3 regions of the Spirillospora sp. NPDC047279 genome follow, and region 3 is predicted to be linked to each of the others. Evidence: riboswitches for the same ligand, from Rfam matches in the RefSeq annotation. Region 3 holds a riboswitch; each other region holds the start of a gene.
The links. Region 3 has a riboswitch for cyclic di-AMP ahead of ABZ810_RS05170 (NlpC/P60 family protein). Riboswitches for the same ligand answer to the same signal wherever they lie in the genome.

Region 1: another riboswitch for cyclic di-AMP. It lies ahead of ABZ810_RS22565 (C40 family peptidase); the one in region 3 lies ahead of ABZ810_RS05170 (NlpC/P60 family protein).
Region 2: another riboswitch for cyclic di-AMP. It lies ahead of ABZ810_RS29390 (CHAP domain-containing protein); the one in region 3 lies ahead of ABZ810_RS05170 (NlpC/P60 family protein).

The regions. Positions count from the first base shown of each region.
Region 1 is NZ_JBEYUA010000008.1:299,582-305,126, reverse strand. It holds gene ABZ810_RS22570 (hypothetical protein) at 1-558, opposite strand, end outside; gene ABZ810_RS22565 (C40 family peptidase) at 2,103-3,083, opposite strand; cyclic di-AMP (ydaO/yuaA leader) riboswitch at 3,124-3,259, opposite strand; gene typA (translational GTPase TypA) at 3,706-5,545, shown strand, end outside.
Region 2 is NZ_JBEYUA010000012.1:174,026-179,570, reverse strand. It holds gene ABZ810_RS29400 (NlpC/P60 family protein) at 1-458, shown strand, start outside; cyclic di-AMP (ydaO/yuaA leader) riboswitch at 863-1,052, shown strand; gene ABZ810_RS29395 (C40 family peptidase) at 1,076-1,606, shown strand; cyclic di-AMP (ydaO/yuaA leader) riboswitch at 1,713-1,887, shown strand; gene ABZ810_RS29390 (CHAP domain-containing protein) at 1,898-2,686, shown strand; gene ABZ810_RS29385 (hypothetical protein) at 2,739-4,034, shown strand; gene ABZ810_RS29380 (M48 family metallopeptidase) at 4,670-5,545, shown strand, end outside.
Region 3 is NZ_JBEYUA010000002.1:197,291-202,835, reverse strand. It holds gene ABZ810_RS05180 (LacI family DNA-binding transcriptional regulator) at 25-1,035, opposite strand; gene ABZ810_RS05175 (LuxR C-terminal-related transcriptional regulator) at 1,546-1,776, shown strand; gene ABZ810_RS05170 (NlpC/P60 family protein) at 2,161-3,057, opposite strand; cyclic di-AMP (ydaO/yuaA leader) riboswitch at 3,157-3,360, opposite strand; gene ABZ810_RS05165 (amino-acid N-acetyltransferase) at 3,596-4,114, shown strand; gene ABZ810_RS05160 (RDD family protein) at 4,118-4,885, shown strand; gene ABZ810_RS05155 (RDD family protein) at 4,975-5,421, shown strand.

The sequences.
Region 1 (5,545 bases), on a different contig from region 3:
CAGAAGGAGGACCGGGTCCTGCGGCCTGTTCTCGATCACCTGCACGGGCTTGGACGCGGTGATCCGGTGGACCCCGGCGTTGGTCCCCGCGCCCACCGAGAAACCGCCCGGCAGGAACGACGACACGTGCGCGCCGAACCCCGTCTTGATGTGCTCGAGACGCGCGACGCTGTTGACCCAGGCACCCGCGTACACCGAATCGGCCAGCCGGTAGGCGAGGCTGGCCAGGACGCCGGGCTTCACATGAGGAGCGACGAAGGCCAGCTGGTCGGCCACCAGGGACAGTGCCAGCGGAGGCAGGCTGAGCTGGACGGCGGCGATCCGGTCGGTCGACAACGCGCCGCGGGCGAGGCTCACCAGCCGCTTCGCCGCGGCGGCCCGCCAGGACGGCAGGAGGACCAGGACCGCGCCTTGGGCCTGGAGGCCCTGAGCCACGTGGTCGATAAAGAATTGAGCCGCCTCGGACGTCGCCGGAAGGTCGAGGCGCTGGGCGCCCGCCGCGCCCAGGGCGCCCGTTCCCGGGAAGTCTCCCATCAGCAGGACCGCGGTCAATTCCACTCCGGATGCTCGTCGGGCCTCACGGAGGCGACGTCCCCGGCTGTCACCGCGGCTGAGCCCCCGATACACCATGACATTCCCATTTCGGGCGCGATGACAATAACCGTCCCACGCACCATGACTCAACCCTTTCTGTGGGACCGATCGGAATGCTGCATCGCCAACGTCAGACGCAGAAGGTTGCGAACCGGTTTCAGCGAATTCCCACCGCGGTTGACGATCACTTAGCGTGGCCGCCGCCCCGAAAAGGCCTCCCGGCACCGGCCGGATCAGGCCAACTTTTTGGGCCCAGGGGCCCTTGATCATCTCCCGCGTTCGTGCAGGGAGCGAGGTTACGAATGAGTGAACGGCCGACTTCGTGGCGGACCGTACCGGCCGGACCCATCACTCTTCGCGCACACCTCCCTCATATGTGGCTCGCGAGGCTAGCAATGCGACGTCTCACAGATATCTCCGGCGCAGGTCAGGGACCATAACCCGCACCAGGACGATTCTCATTGATTCTTAAATCAAGAAGGGCGCACCCCACCCGGCGGAATCCGCCCGACTTCCCGCCCCCGCCGGCCCCGGGCCAAGGGACCCACCCCGGACCCGGGCCCCTCATTCCCACGTTCCGTACCCAAGGGCCCCCACCCCTTGACGCCACGCCCAGCGAACCCACCCCAGAAACCCACCCCGCCCCCACACCACCAGCCCCGACACCCACCCCACCAACTCCCCACCCGAAGCCCCAAACCACCGCTCACCAGCCCGAACAACCACCCCCGTCCAACAAACCCGCCCCGTCACGGCACCAAACTGCACATCAGCTGAACGTCAGCTGCACACCGGCTGGATACAATCCGAAGACAAGGCCGGACAGGTCACCCGCCCCGCAAGGCCAACACGACGTAAGACCAACAGCCGTGCGCCGCTACGGGGGCGCGACGCGGGACAGAAGCAACGCGGAGCGAGCGCAGCAACAGCGGGCGCAAAACGGGCTCGCCACATGACGGGCGCGGCAACGCAGACCGGCCCGCGCAGCGCGGGGCCGGCGCGGCACAGTGCAAAGTCGGCGCGGCACAGGATGAACGCAGCGCAGAGCAACACCGACTGGCGTAACGCGGGCCGGGCCGGCCCTTGGCCGGCGCGACATGGGCCGGGCACCGCGCCCAGTGGGCGCCCCGCATCATCGAACGCGGCGCAAAGTCGACCTAGCGCAGGCCGTACACAGCGCAGAGCGGCGCAGGGCGGGGCGCAGCGCGGAGCGGCGCAGGGACAGGCGCAGCACAGAGCAGCGCAGGGGCAGGGGCAGCACGGAGCAGCGCAGGGGCAGGCGCAGCACGGGCCCGGCGCGATGTCCGGGCGCAGCACAGGGCGGCGCGGGGTCGGGCTCAGCACGGAGCAACGCAGTGCGGGGCCAGGCGCAGCGCGGAGCGGCACAGGGCCAGGTGCAGCGCAAGCCAGCGCAGGGTCGGGCGCAGTGCGGGGTGGGGGCGAGACCGTCGGGGGTGGCTCCGGGGCGGGCCAGGGCGGACGGCTCAAGTGGGTGTGGGGCGGGTGGGCTAGGAGATTCGGTTGGCGCCGGCGTAGTCGGAGCGTTCGGAGAGCTTGGAGATCTTGACGACGTCGCCGGTCTGGGGGGCGTGGACGTAGCGGCCGCCGCCCACGTAGATGCCCATGTGGTGGAGGCTGCCGCCGAAGTAGACCAGGTCGCCGGCGCGGAGGGAGCCCTTGTCGACCTTGCTGCCCAGCTGGAAGAGGTCGCCGGTGTAGTGCGGGAGGCCGGACTTGCCGACCTGGGCGTAGGCCCAGACGACGAGGCCCGAGCAGTCGAAGCTGTTGGGGCCCGCGGCGGCCCAGACGTAGGGGCTGCCGAGCTTGCCGAGGGCCTTGCGGGTCATCCTGGCGGGCAGGTCGGAGCCCTTGATGACGGCGGTGTAGCCGGACGTGGGGTCCTTGGTGCGGGTGGTCGTCAGCTTGTCGAGCTGCTTGGTGACCTCGTCCACCTTGGCCTTGGCGGCGGCCTTGGCCTTCTGGGCCCGGTCGGCGGCCTGGGTGGCGGCGGTGTTCTTGGTCTCGGCGTCGCGGCGGGCCTGGTTGGCCTGGTCGATGCGGGCCTGGAGGGCGTTGACGACCGACGCCTGGTTCTGGGCCAGGTAGGCGGAGTCGGAGAGGCCCTCGGTGGTGCCGTTGGTGGTGAACATCATGTCCGGGCCGCCGGTCATGTAGTTGTTCGCGGCCAGGCGGCCGAGCTGCTCGCGGGCGGGAGCGGCCTGGGCCTCGAGGGCTGCGGCCGTCCGGGTGGCCTCGCGGAGGGCGCGCTGGGCCTTGCCGAGTTCGACGCGGGACTTGTTGAACTGCTCGGTGAGCTTCTCGGCCTCGGTGTTGAGGGCGTTCAGGCGCTTGCGCAGCTCGCTCTCGGTGGGCTTGCCGGAGGGGCTGGGAGCCGCGAAGGGGGCGGCGACCAGGGCGGCGGGGGCGGCCTGCGCGGGGGCGATGACGGCGCCTGTCGCGACGACCGCGGCGGTGGCCGCGATGGACATGACGAAACGGCGACGCTGGGGGTCCGGTGACAAGCCGGTGTTCTCCTCTCCTCGTCCGCCTACCGGGTTAGCTGACGGGCTCGGGCCAGGAGTCGCCCTACCGCGCGAACGCGGATTCGCCCCAGGGGGTGTTGGTTCCCCGGTTCCCCTCGGCGGGGATTCGGCGGTCCGGCCACCGTCCCTGTCGGACGTCGAGCGGCCGGATCCGCAGGAGCGTACAAAGGGATGGCAAATTACGGCAAATGCGGCGACCAAAAGGGACATGCGACTGGATGCCGCCGGATGGCGAGAACGCCCTGGTCGCAAGGGTTTCAGACGATCTGGACGCCGCCCGCACGTTCGGAAGGGTTCGAGACCTTCGCCACATCGCAGGACGGCGGCGCGGGCACGTACCTGACCCCGGTTCCGCGGTTGGACGGGTGCCGGGCCGGCGCGGACGGGTGGTCGTGAGGCTGGTCACCGCACTGGAGGGGCGGCGGCCAGAGCTGTACACAAAGGGCCCATGAAGGAGTAATCGTGGCTGGTGTCGGCCGCGGAAGGCCGGGGCGGGTTTGCGCGCCAAGTAGAATTGGCTGGGCCGCACGTCTGCGGCGATTCCCAACCATCACCCAAGCGAGTTCGCATGCCCTTCTCCACGCGCGATGACCTGCGGAACGTCGCGATCGTCGCCCACGTCGACCACGGCAAGACCACGCTGGTCGACGCCATGCTCTGGCAGTCCGGCGCCTTCCGCGAGAACCAGGACGTCGATGACCGCGTCATGGACTCCAATGATCTGGAGCGTGAGAAGGGCATCACCATCCTCGCCAAGAACACGGCGGTCCGGCACAACGGGATGACGATCAACATCATCGACACCCCCGGCCACGCCGACTTCGGCGGCGAGGTCGAGCGCGGGCTGTCGATGGTGGACGGCGTCGTCCTCCTGGTGGACGCCAGCGAGGGCCCCCTCCCCCAGACCCGCTTCGTGCTGCGCAAGGCCCTGGAGGCCAGGCTGCCGGTGATCCTGGTGGTCAACAAGACCGACCGGCCCGACGCGCGCATCGACGAGGTCGTCGACGAGACGTACGAGCTCTTCATGGACCTCGACGCCGAAGAGGACCAGATCGAGTTCCCGATCGTCTTCGCCTCCGGCCGCGCCGGCCGCGCGTCGCTCAACAAGCCCGGCAACGGCGAGCAGCCCGACAGCGAGGACCTCGAGCCGCTGTTCGAGGTCATCAAGAACACGATCCCGGCGCCCTCGTTCGACCCGGACGCGCCGCTCCAGGCGCACGTCACCAACCTCGACGCGTCCAGCTACCTGGGCCGGATCGCGCTCTGCCGCATCTACGCGGGCACGATCAAGAAGGGCCAGCAGGTCGCCTGGTGCCGCCACGACGGCAGCATCGAGCGGGTCAAGATCACCGAGCTGTTGATGACGGACGCGCTGGAGCGCAAGCCCGCCGACGAGGCCGGCCCCGGCGACATCATCGCGATCTCCGGCATCCCGGAGATCATGATCGGTGACACCATCGCCGACCCCGACGACCCGCGCCCGCTGCCGCTGATCACGGTGGACGAGCCCGCCATCTCCATGACCATCGGCACCAACAACAGCCCGATGGCCGGCCGGGAGAAGGGCACCAAGGTCACCGCCCGCATGGTCAAGGACCGCCTCGCCCGCGAGCTGGTCGGCAACGTCTCCATCCGCGTGCTGCCGACCGAGCGTCCCGACACCTGGGAGGTCCAGGGCCGCGGCGAGCTGGCGCTGGCCATCCTGGTCGAGAACATGCGCCGCGAGGGGTACGAGCTGACCGTGGGCAAGCCGCAGGTGGTCGCCAAGGAGATCGACGGCAAGAAGCACGAGCCGGTCGAACGCCTGACGGTCGACATCCCCGAGGAGCACCTCGGCGCGGTCACCCAGCTCATGGCGGTCCGCAAGGGCCGCATGGAGCACATGACCAACCACGGCACCGGCTGGATCCGGATGGAGTTCCTGGTCCCGGCCCGCGGCCTGATCGGCTTCCGCACCGAGTTCATGACCGAGACGCGCGGCACCGGCATGGCGCACCACGTCTTCGAGTCGTACGAGCCGTGGTTCGGCGAGCTGCGCACGCGGCCGTCCGGCTCCCTGGTCGCCGACCGCACCGGCCCGGCGACCGCTTACGCGATCACCAACCTCCAGGAGCGCGGCACCTTCTTCGTGGGCCCGACCACCGAGGTGTACGAGGGCATGATCGTCGGCGAGAACTCGCGGTCCGACGACATGGACGTCAACATCACCAAGGAGAAGAAGCTCACCAACATGCGCTCGTCCACCGGCGACGAGCTCGAGCGCCTCACCCCGGCGAAGATCCTTTCGCTGGAGGAGGCCCTGGAGTTCTGCCGCGAGGACGAGTGCGTCGAGGTGACGCCGAAGGCCGTCCGGCTCCGCAAGGTCGTCCTGGACGCCAAGGAGCGCGAGCGCACCCGCGCCCGCGCCA
Region 2 (5,545 bases), on a different contig from region 3:
TCGAGAAGTCGATCGCGGCCCAAAAGCGGGCGCTCGCCAAGTTCGGCATCAAGACCCAGAAGTCCGGCGGCGGCGCCATCGGCGGCACCTACAACGGCCCCGCCAGCGGCTCGGCCCGCACGGCGCTCGACTTCGCCTACAGCAAGCTCGGCACGCCGTACCAGTACGGCGGCACCGGCCCCCGCTACGACTGCTCCGGCCTGACCATGCGGGCCTGGGAGGCCGCCGGGGTCAGCATCACCCGGACGACCAACTCGCAGTGGGCCGCCACCAAGCGCGTCGCCAAGAGCGACCTGCAGCCCGGCGACCTGGTCTTCTTCCGCAGCCTGGGCCACGTCGGCCTGTACGTGGGCAACGGCCAGATGATCCACTCGCCGAGCACCGGCAAGAGCGTCCAGGTCGTCAGCATCACCTCCGGCTACTACCTGTCGAACTACTACGGCGCCGGACGGCCGTGACGCTCGACACTTCGCGCCCCTAGCCCGGGCGCACCAGAGAACGGACCAGGTCTGACCTGGTCCGTTCTTTACTTTGCGACCGATTTGCTTTCGGTTGACCCTTTGATACTTTGTGGCGACCCGCGGCGCTCACCAGGCGTCGCGTCCCCCCGCTCGACACCGTCCAGGTGCCGAGGCCGGTGCGACGCCCTCCACGCGCCGCACCCGACCGGCCGGCTCAGCCGTACCGTGCGCACGCTCAGGCGTGCATGGCGCCGAACGAGCGCGTCACGACGGCTTTCCATCGAGTCCGGGCCGACGGCGGTTCCCCTGTCTTGGGGCCGCCCCATCACACAACATCAGCGCCGCGCTTTCGCACGCGGGACACAGGGTCCCGCGCACGGGCCCCATCGCGCCCCAGGATCGCCGCGGCAGCGCCGAGTCCGCCATCGCGCGGAGCCGGGGACCCACTCTCGCGGCCCGTCCCTCTTCGACGGGCCCCGAACGGGGTGAATCGGCGCGCCCTCCTTCGATCCCCTCGAACCGGGCGCACCGTAGGGCAACTTCCACGCCCGAACCCGTCAGCTAACCCGGTAGGCGTCTGGAAGAAGGAGACTCCCCTGTCCAGCAACGCTGTCATGTCCCGTCGCGTCCGCTTCGGCGGTCTCGTGGTCGCCACCGCGGTGGCCACCCCCCTTCTCGCGACGGGACCCGCCCCCTCCGCCGAGGCGGCCACCAAGGCCGTTCCGGTGGCCAAGGTCGTCAAGCAGGCCAAGCACAAGACCTGGGCCGAGCGCCAGAAGCTCGCCCAGAAGGCCCTGAAGTACGCGTTCAAGAAGAAGGGCAAGCCGTACCGCTACGGCGCGGCCGGTCCTCACGCCTTCGACTGCTCCGGTCTCGTGCAGTGGTCGTACCGCAAGGCCGGGGTCAAGCTGCCCCGCGTCACCACCGCCCAGTACCGCGCGGTCAAGAACAAGGTGTCCTGGAAGAAGCTCGCCCCCGGCGATCTGGTCTTCTTCAACGGCAAGGGCCACGTGGGCATCGTGTCCAAGCGCAAGGGCAACAAGATCTGGATGATCCACGCCCCCAACAGCCGCAGCCACGTGAAGGTCGTCAAGCTCGACAGCTACCGCAAGAAGACCTTCTCCGGCGCGGTCCGTCCCTACTGAGCCACGTCTTCTACCGAGCCACATCCCTCCCTCACCGGGCGCGGCCGTTCCCTCCCCCCGTGAACGGCCGCGCCCGATCCCCTCAGAAATCTTGAACGGCCGTTTCGGACGGCCACCGCCGAGTCCGCGCACGCGCGGAGCCGGGGACCCACCATGCCTCCGCCCCGACCAGGGGCCCGGCTGAGCAGTCCCTTGGGGTGAATCGGCCTGCGCGCAGGCCGTAGGGCAGCTTCCACGCCCGAACCCGTCAGCTAACCCGGTAGGCGGCATGGAAGCCAAGGAGATCCCCTCGTGCCAGGCAAGCACCGCAAGCCCAGCCCACTCAAGATCACCCTGCGTACCACCGGCGGCCTCGTCGCGGGCGCCGCCGTCATCGGGACGGCGACCGTCACCGCGCAGGCCGCGGTCGGCGCCGCGCCCGCCGGGTCGGCCGCCGCCAAAGCCCCGGCCGCCGCCGCGGCCGTCCAGCCGGGCGCCCCCAAGAAGAAGTCCCACGACGTACCCGAGAAGCTCTCCGGCGACGCGGGCCGGGCGAGCACCGCGCCGTCCGCCGCCGGAGCGTCCAAGGCGCCGGTGAAGACCGAGCCGAAGAAGCCGACCGCCGACGACGCGATCAAGCTCGCCAAGTCCCAGGTGGGCATCTCCGAGGACGAGAACGGCGAGACCAAGTTCAACGAGTGGTACATGGGCACCGACCGCGCCAAGGAGACGCTCGAACGCGACGGCGGCGACCTGGAGGGCTACAGCGACGCCCAGTGGTGCGACATGTTCGTGTCCTGGATCGGCGAGGAGCTCGGGTTCGGCCACGGCATGGGCAGCGACGCCTGGACGGTCGAGCACGCCAAGTGGTTCGAGGAGCAGGACCGCTGGGGCACCGAGCCCAGGCCCGGGGCCATCGTCTTCTTCGACTGGGGCGGTTCCAAGGACATCGACGACATCGTGCACGTCGGCATGGTGGTCAAGGACAACGGCGACGGCACCGTGCAGACCGTCGAGGGCAACACCTCGAACGCCGTCAAGATCCGCGAACGGCCGGCCGGCCAGATCGTCGGCTACGGCTACCCCGACTACGCGAAGTGACCCCGGCGTGACCTGGGCGCGGGCATCCCGGCCCGGTCAATAGGATCGCCGCATGGAACAGGAGCGGCCCGTCGAGAGGCCGGACGAGAGACCCGATGAGCCCGGTGGCGTGTCACGCCGCCGGGCCGTCGCGTTGATCGGCCTCGGCACCGCCGCCTGCGTCGCCGCCGCCGGTGCCGCCCTGGCCGGCGCGGGCGGTGACGACCCGCCTCCGGCGACCGCCGCGGCCGCCACGCCGTCGGAGCCGCCGGACGCCGGCGCGGTCGAGGCCGTCCTGGCCAACCGCGCGGCGGCCGTGCGGGAGCATGATCGGGTCCGGTTCCTCGCCACGGTCGCCTCGGCGCCCGCCGCGTACCAGGAGGCCCAGGCGGCGGTCTACGACAACCTGGCCAGGCTGCCGCTCGGCTCGTGGCGCGAACGCTTCGAGGCGATCGAGCCCGCGACCGCGTCCGGCGCCCCCGCGGTCCGGGTGAGCCTGCGGTACCGGCTGCACGGGTTCGACCGCGGCGAGGTCGCGCGCACCCGCTACCTCACGTTCGCGCGACGGTCCGGCACCTGGGTGATCGTCGGCGACGCCGCCGCCCGCGGCCTGCGCGACGACGTGGAGATGTGGGACGGCGGGCCGCTGACCGTCCGGCGCGGGCGCGGCGGCCTGGTCATCGGCGACGCCCGCGGTCTCGACGAGATCGCGCGGCGGCTGGACGCGGCCGTGCCGGTCGTCACCGGCGTGGTCGGCACCGGCTGGGCCCGGCGCGCGGTCGTGCTCGTCCCCTCCGACCCGGCCCAGGCGTCGGCGCTGGCCGGCGACGACCGGGAGCTCAAGGAGATCGCCGCCCTGGCCGCGGTGGCCCCCGCGGCCGGCGGCGGCCGTGGCGAGGACCGCGTGATCGTCTCGCCCGGCACGTTCGGGCGGCTGAACGACCTCGGCAAGAGCGTCGTGCTCACCCACGAGGTGACCCATGTCGCCACCGGCGGAGCCCAGGACGGCCGGACGCCCGTCTGGCTCATCGAGGGCTTCGCCGACTACGTCGGCTACCGCAAGGCCAAGGTGAGCGTACGGTCGGCCGCCCGCGAGCTGCGCCGCGAGGTCACCGGCGGCCGGACGCCCGCCCGCCTGCCCGCCGCGGACGCCTTCTCCGGCACCGCCCCGCGGCTCTCCCAGGCCTACCAGGAGGCGTGGCTCGCCTGCCGCATGATCGCCGACCGGTACGGTGAACCGGCGCTCGTACGGCTCTACCGGGCCGCCGCGCGCGGCGGCGAGGAGGCCGCCCTGCGCGAGGTGCTGGGCGTCACCCCGCCCCGGTTCACCGCCATGTGGCGCGACTACCTGCACGAGGAGCTGCGTTGACCCACCCCGCCCAGCCTCAGCCGGAGAAGTCACCGGCTGAGCCCGCAGCCCAGCCCGCAGACCACGCCGCAGACCACGCCGCCAAGCCTGAAGAACCACCGGCCGAGCGCACCGAGTCACCGGCCACGCCGACAGACCGCGTCGCCGAACCTGAAGACCAACCGACCAAGGCCATGGACCGCCCCACCGAGCCCGCCGAGACACCAGCCCAAGCCGCAGACCACGCCACCGAACCTGAAGAACCACCGGTTGCGGCAGGGGAACACCCGACCAAGGCGGTCAACCACGCCGCCAAGCCTGAAGAACCACCGGCCGAGCGCGCCGAGTCACCGGCCACGCCGACTGATCGCGTCGCCGAGCCTGAAGAACGACCGACCGAGGCCGTGGACCGCCCCACCGAGCCCGCCGAGACACCAACCCAGGCCGCAGACCACGCCACCGAACCTGAAGAACCACCGGTTGCGGCAGGGGAACACCCGGCCGAGGCGGTGGACCATGCCGCTGAGGTCGCTGATCGTCATGTTGAGACCGGCGACAGGTCGGGCGAGGCCGGTGAGACGTCCGGTGGGAGGGGTGAGGCGTCGGGTGGGGGCGGCGGGGTGTTGGGTGGGGTGGCGGGGATGCGGCGGGCTCGGGTGGCTGCTGCTGTCAGCGCCGGGGTGTTGTTCGGGGCGGTCGGGGTGATCTTGGGGTTGACCACGCCGTGGGAGCCGCTGCCGGGGAAGGTCCCTGGTGGCTCGGTGGCGCCCGATCCGGCGCTGGACTTCACGGCCGCGGAGATCGCGCGGTCCCGGGCGTTCGACGACGCGCTCACGCCTCCCGCCTACGCGGGCCTGGTGACCGGGCTGGCGGTCGTCCTGATCCTGGGCCTGACGCCGCTGGGCTCGCGGCTGATCGGCTGGGCCACCGCGCGGGTGCCTCGCCGCCCGCTGCGGGTGATCGCGGCGGCCCTGCTGCTGACCACGGTGGTACGGGTCGCGGGGCTGCCGTTCGACATCTGGGGCGAGTCGATCCTGCGCCGGTACGGGCTGTCGACCCAGACCTGGGGGTCGTGGCTGGTCGACCAGGCCAAGTCGCTCGGCGTCACCTGGGTGATCTGGTCGCTCGTGCTGGTCCTACTCTTCGCGCTGCTGCGGCGTTTCCCGCGCTACTGGTGGACGGGCGCCGCCGCGGGTGCGTTCGCCCTGGTCATCGGCGTCTCGTTCATCTACCCCATCGTCGTCGAGCCGGTCTTCAACACGTTCCGCTCGCTGCCGGCGGGGCAGCTGCGCACCGACCTGCTGGCGATGGCCGAACGCGACGGGGTGCCGGTCGAGGACGTGCTCGTCGCCGACGCCTCGCGGCGCACGACCGCGCTCAACGCCTACGTCTCGGGCTTCGGCTCCACCCGGCGCATCGTCGTGTACGACACGCTGCTCAAGTCGACCCCGCCCAAGCGCATCGAGTCGATCGTGGCGCACGAGCTGGGGCACGCCAAGAGCAGGGACGTTCTGTACGGGACGCTGGTGGGC
Region 3 (5,545 bases):
GGTCTTGTACGCCGTGTCAATGGCTCAGGCGGAATCGCGGATGACCACGTCCGGGGTGAGCACCACCTGGCGGTGCCGGTGCCGTTCGCCCTCCGCGGCCTCGGCCAGTGCCAGCTCGGCCGCCTCGAACCCCAGCTCCTGGCGGGGCTGGCGGATCGTGGTCAGCGGAACGGCGGCGCTGCTGGCCAGCTCGATGTCGTCGTAGCCGATCACGGCGACGTCGTCGGGCACCCGCACGCCGAGCCGCACCAGCTCGTTGATCAGGCCGATGGCCAGCAGGTCGTTGGCGCAGAAAACGCCGTCCGGCATCTCCGGCAGGTCCATGAGCCGCTGCACCGCGGCCTGGCCCTCGGTCGGGGTGAGCGCCTCCTGGGTGAGCGTGATCAGCTCGCCACCGCCGGCCTTGGCCAGCGTGCGGGCGGCGCCGTTGCGGCGTTCGACGCACGGGGTCGGCTCGGGGAGCCCGGTCACGAACGCCAGCCGCTCGCGGCCGAGGCCGAGCAGGTGCGCGGCGGCGATGTCACCGCCGGCCACATGGTCGACCTGGGCGAAGCAGACGTCCGGTGCCGCATGGTCGAGCAGCACGACCGTCATGCCCGCGGCGCGCATCCGGGCGATCTCGTCCGGGCCGAGCCCGACCGGGATGATCAGCACGCCGGCGGCGCGCTGCTCCTCGAGCAACTCGATGATGCGGCGTTCCTTGTCGCGCGAGTGATCGTTGGTCAACCACAGAGCGTCATGGCCGGCCTCGTTGAGCGCCATCTCGGCGCCGCGGGCGACGTCGGTCGCGTACGGATTGGTGAGGTCCTCGACGACGATTCCGAATGCGCGGGCACGGCGCGGGACCGGCTCTTCCGGCCCCTGCCGGAGCCGCCGGGCGGACTCGTTGCGGACGAATCCGAGCTCCTCGATCGCCGCGCGAACGCGGTCACGGGTGGCTTCGGCCACGAGGTCTGGCCGGTTTAGGACATTCGAAACGGTCCCAACTGAGACTCCGGCACGCCTCGCGACTTCCCGAATGCTGGTGGGCGGCAACTCACTCCTCGTCGACCCCGGGGCTGTTTTCGCAGGTTATTGAGCTCCCCCTTGCGGACCCCCGTGAAAACCATCACGCATGGTGGCCATACAAGCACACAAGGTACTCAATCGGCGCTTGACGGGCCGGATCCGGCCGCCTAGCGTTCCGAGCCGAAGCGTAGCTTGAAACGATTCACGATCATCGTTGGCACGGGGTCGACGAAATCGGGCGAGAAGGGATGGGCTCGAGATGGCTGGCGATCATGGCCCGTCCCGGAACCAGACCTCCCTGACGGGGTGCCCGCGTTCGGTTGGCCAACGAGTGAATCGTCACCCGGAGTTCCCGCTCGACGCCCCGCAACCGACCCATCGGCCACCTCCGGCCAAGCATGCGAGATGGATAGGAAACAGATGATCTAAGTCCGGAGGCTCCGGACCCACGCAACCCAACGCGTAAGAGGCCTACCCGTGCCTGTGCAGCGGACGGCTGCATCCCCGCGGTCATCACCACGGACGAGGGAGGACGGAGTGGAACAGGCCACACTCGCACGTCGTGGCACCGACGATCTGCGACTGAGCGAGGAGGAGATCAGGTTGCTCGCGCAGATCGCCAGCGGTGTCACAGCCGATGTGGCGGCACGCAAACTCGAGCTGAGCGCGCGGACGTTGAGGCGGCGTCTGCGCACGATCTGCGATCGGCTCGAGGTCAACACCCCTATCGAGGCCGTGGTGTGGGCGGCCCGAAGGCAACTCATCTGAGCAGTTCGAGACGAGCTACGTCCATCCCCGCAGCGGCGACGTTCTGACAGGTAGGTCCCTGCATCAGACGTCGCCGCGGACGAAGCTCCGGCTCGCCCGCCGCGCGGCGCTCCCGGGGGAAGCCGCCGCACCCTTCTCGTCCCCGACCCCCCAACGCCTACGCGCTCCCGTCCACATGTAGGTGTCTTGATCGGTATCACGTCTCTAGCGGCTTCATGTCGTCGGGGCCGAGTCCACCTGGGCTCGGCCCCGACGCGTTCGTTCATGGGGCGGCGTGCGTCAGGCAGCGCCCCTGATGCGCTTTGAGGGCGCAGGAGATGTGCGGGGATGGCGGCGGCTTTCCTCGGGCGTGTGGCGGGTTGTCGAGAGCGTTCCTGGGAGCGGTCAGGCGACGCGGACGGCGCCGGCGTAGGGACGGCCCGACATCGGGACGATCTTGACGACGTCGCCGGTCTGCGGGGCGTGGAGCATCTTGCCGTCGCCGACGTACATGCCCATGTGGTGCAGGTCGGCGTAGAAGAAGACGAGGTCGCCCGGCTGGAGCTGCTCGCGGGAGATGTGGGTGCCCGCGTTCCACTGGCTGCCGGTGTAGTGCGGGAGGCTGATGCCGACCTGCTTGTAGGCCCACATGGTGAGGCCCGAGCAGTCGAACGAGGTCGGGCCCGCGGCGCCCCAGACGTACGGACGGCCGAGCTTGCCCATCGCGTAGCGGAGGGCCTGGGCGCCCTTGCCGGTGCCGACGACGGGGAGCTTGGCGAGCTCGGTGGGGTCGCGCTTGACCAGGCGGCCGCGGACCTTCTCGTAGAGGTCGGTGACCTTCTTGCGCTGGGAGTCCAGCTGGGTCCGGAGCTGGGAGACCTGCTTGGCGCGTTGTTCCGCCGCCTTGCGGGCGCGCTGGGCGGCCTGCATCGCCTGCATGAGGCCCTGGACGCGGGTGCCGTCCTGGGTGGCGAAGTAGTGCAGGGTGGCAGCCTGGTCGAGGAGGCGCTGCGGGTCCTGCGAGGCGACGAACGAGACCGTGGGGTCGGCGCCGCCCTGCATGTAGCTCGTGGCGGCCAGGCTGCCGACCTTCTCGCGCACGCCCTCGAGCGCCTTCTCCTGGCGCTTGGCGTTGTCGGCGGCGACCTTGGCGGCGCGCTGCGACTGCTGGAGCTTCACGCGGAGGCCGTTGTACTGCTCGGTCAGCTGCTCGAGCTGGTCGGCGAGCTTGTGGGCCTGCGAGCGCAGCTCCTTGGTGGACGGCTCGGGGTCGGCGTGCGCCGGCGGGGCCGTCAGCGACACGCCGACGAGCATCCCGGTGACGGCGAGGGCGCGGAATCGAGCACCCCGCCTGCCGCGAACCGAGCGTGAAAAGGATGCAGGGCGCAATGGCTCCACTAATTCTCCTCTCCTCGTCCGCCTACCGAGTTAGCTGACGGGTTCGGGCCGGAGCAGCCCTTCCGCGGATCGGCGCGATGGTCGCGCTCTGCGGATTCACCCCAGTCGGTAACGGGCACCGGGGTGATCCCCCGGAACCCTCCGAAAGTGGGTCCCCGGCTCCTCGGGACGCTGGCTTGCGGCCCGTGGACTCGGCGGTTCGGCCGCCGTGACGGTGGCCGATGTCAGCGCAGGACACTAACGGAGTCGGACCCCGATGCCAACCAGAACATGCGAAATCACAGGCGCCACAGAGTGATCACCTGATGTCACAGGGGTGGGGATGTGCCTTACATCACCTTCGGGGCGGGGGTGTGGTCTCTTTTATCTAGTCACCCCGGGAAGCTACCTACGGTAAGGGGACGTCCACCACAGGTAAAGGCCGGACGTTCGATAATGTCGCCTGTTTGTGGAAGTAGTGATCAGGCGTGCCCGCACCGCCGACGTCCGGCACATCAGGCGCCTCGTCGACATGTACTCGGGGCCGGGGCGCCGCCTGCTCAAGAAGACCACCGTGAAGTTGTACGAGGACGTGCAGGAGTTCTGGGTCGCCGAGGACCTCCAGGCCGACGCCGTCATCGGGTGCGGTGCCCTGCACGTGATCTGGGACGACCTGGCCGAGGTCCGTTCCGTCGCGGTCGACAAGGGACACGGCGGGCGGGGGATCGGTCACCGCATCGTCGCCAAGCTCCTGGAGACCGCGCGGGAACTGGGCGTGGAACGGGTGTTCTGTCTTACCTTCGAGGTGGACTTCTTCGCGCGGCACGGGTTCCAGCCGATCTTGGGTACGCCGGTCTCGCCCGAGGTGTACGAAGAACTTCTGCGCTCTTATGACGACGGTGTGGCCGAGTTTCTGGACCTGGACCGGGTCAAGCCGAATACGTTGGGAAATACCCGGATGTTGCTTCGCCTGGAGGACTGACCGATGAGTGAACCCCCCCACCGCGGGCGGCCCTACCCGCAGTCGGGCCCTGGGCAGCACTGGCAGGGAGGTCAGGCGCCTTCCCAGTGGCAGGGCGGGCAGCCCCCGCAGCAGCAGTGGCAGCAGCAGTGGCAGGGTCAGCAGCAGTGGCAGCCGTCCGAGCCGCATTACGACGACACGGCGGACGCCGCCGAGCTCCCGCTGGCGCCGATCGCGCGGCGCGCCGGGGCCCGGCTCATCGACTTCACGCTGGTGGCCGTCTTCGGCTTCGCGCTCATCCTGCCGATCACGCTCGGGGTGATCGGGCTCGACACGGCCGGGGACAAGGCCAACACCGAGGGCGGCGTCTGGAACTGGCCGATCCTCTTCACCTTGTTCACGGTGTTGTCGGTGTTGCCTTTCCTTTATGAGGCCGCGCAACTGTCGATGTGGGGGCGCACGCTCGGCAAGCGCATCATGGGGCTGGGCGTCGTGCAGGTGCGGCCGGCGGGCGAGGCGCTGACCACGTACCAGGCGGTCTGGCGTTCGGCCATCAACAATGTCGCCTATCAGATCGGCGTCTTCGCGTTCCTGGCGCTCGCGGTGATGTTCTGGGAGTACTTCGCATACGGGATGCTCCTCGTCTGGGCGGGCGCGTGGATGGCCTATCTGTGGGCGATCTGGGACCAGCCACTGCACCAGTCCCTGCACGACCGTCTTGCGGGCACCGTCGTCATCGACGAACGGGGCCAGTACGCGGAGTATGACCAGACCGCCGAGTTCGAGGCCTGAAGGCCCGAAAGTCCACCGTGCCCGCGCCAGAAGAGCCGCCAGGCGGCCCTGAAGAAGGTGCGTCCACCGTTTCCGGGCCGCCGGGCGAACTGGCGGAGCCGGGGCAGCGGTTGCTCGCCCGGATCGTCGACACGCTTCTTGTCGGTCTGCCAGTAGTGATGGTCGTCGGCGCCGTTCTGCCGGAGCGGGAAGCCGAGATCGCGCTGCCGCCGGCGATCGCGGCGTGCCTCTTTCTTTATGAGTGGGTTCAGCTCGCCGTCCTGGGGCGGACTCTCGGCAAGCGCTTCGCCGGCGTCCAGGTCGTGCGAATGGATTCCGGGGGACCTGTCGGATGGTGGCGGTCACTGCCACGAACGGCGGTGTACACGGTGCCCATCGCCGTCCAGCCCGTCCCCATCCTGGGCGTACTGGCCGGTCTGTTCTGGGTCGTGAACGCGGCGGCAATGTACGAGGGGGAACGGCGCCAGGCGCTGCACGAGCGGCTGGTGGGCACTCTCGTGGTGAAACGCGCGGGCGGCGCGGGGTCCGGTCGCTGACGTCGACTGGTACGCGCGGTGTGACGGTATTGAGGACTTTTCCGCTGATATAGGGATGCGATCCGTGCCGCGGGGCGCGGCGGCCCTTGCGCGCGCGGACGGCAAAGGATTTCGTCGGCACGGT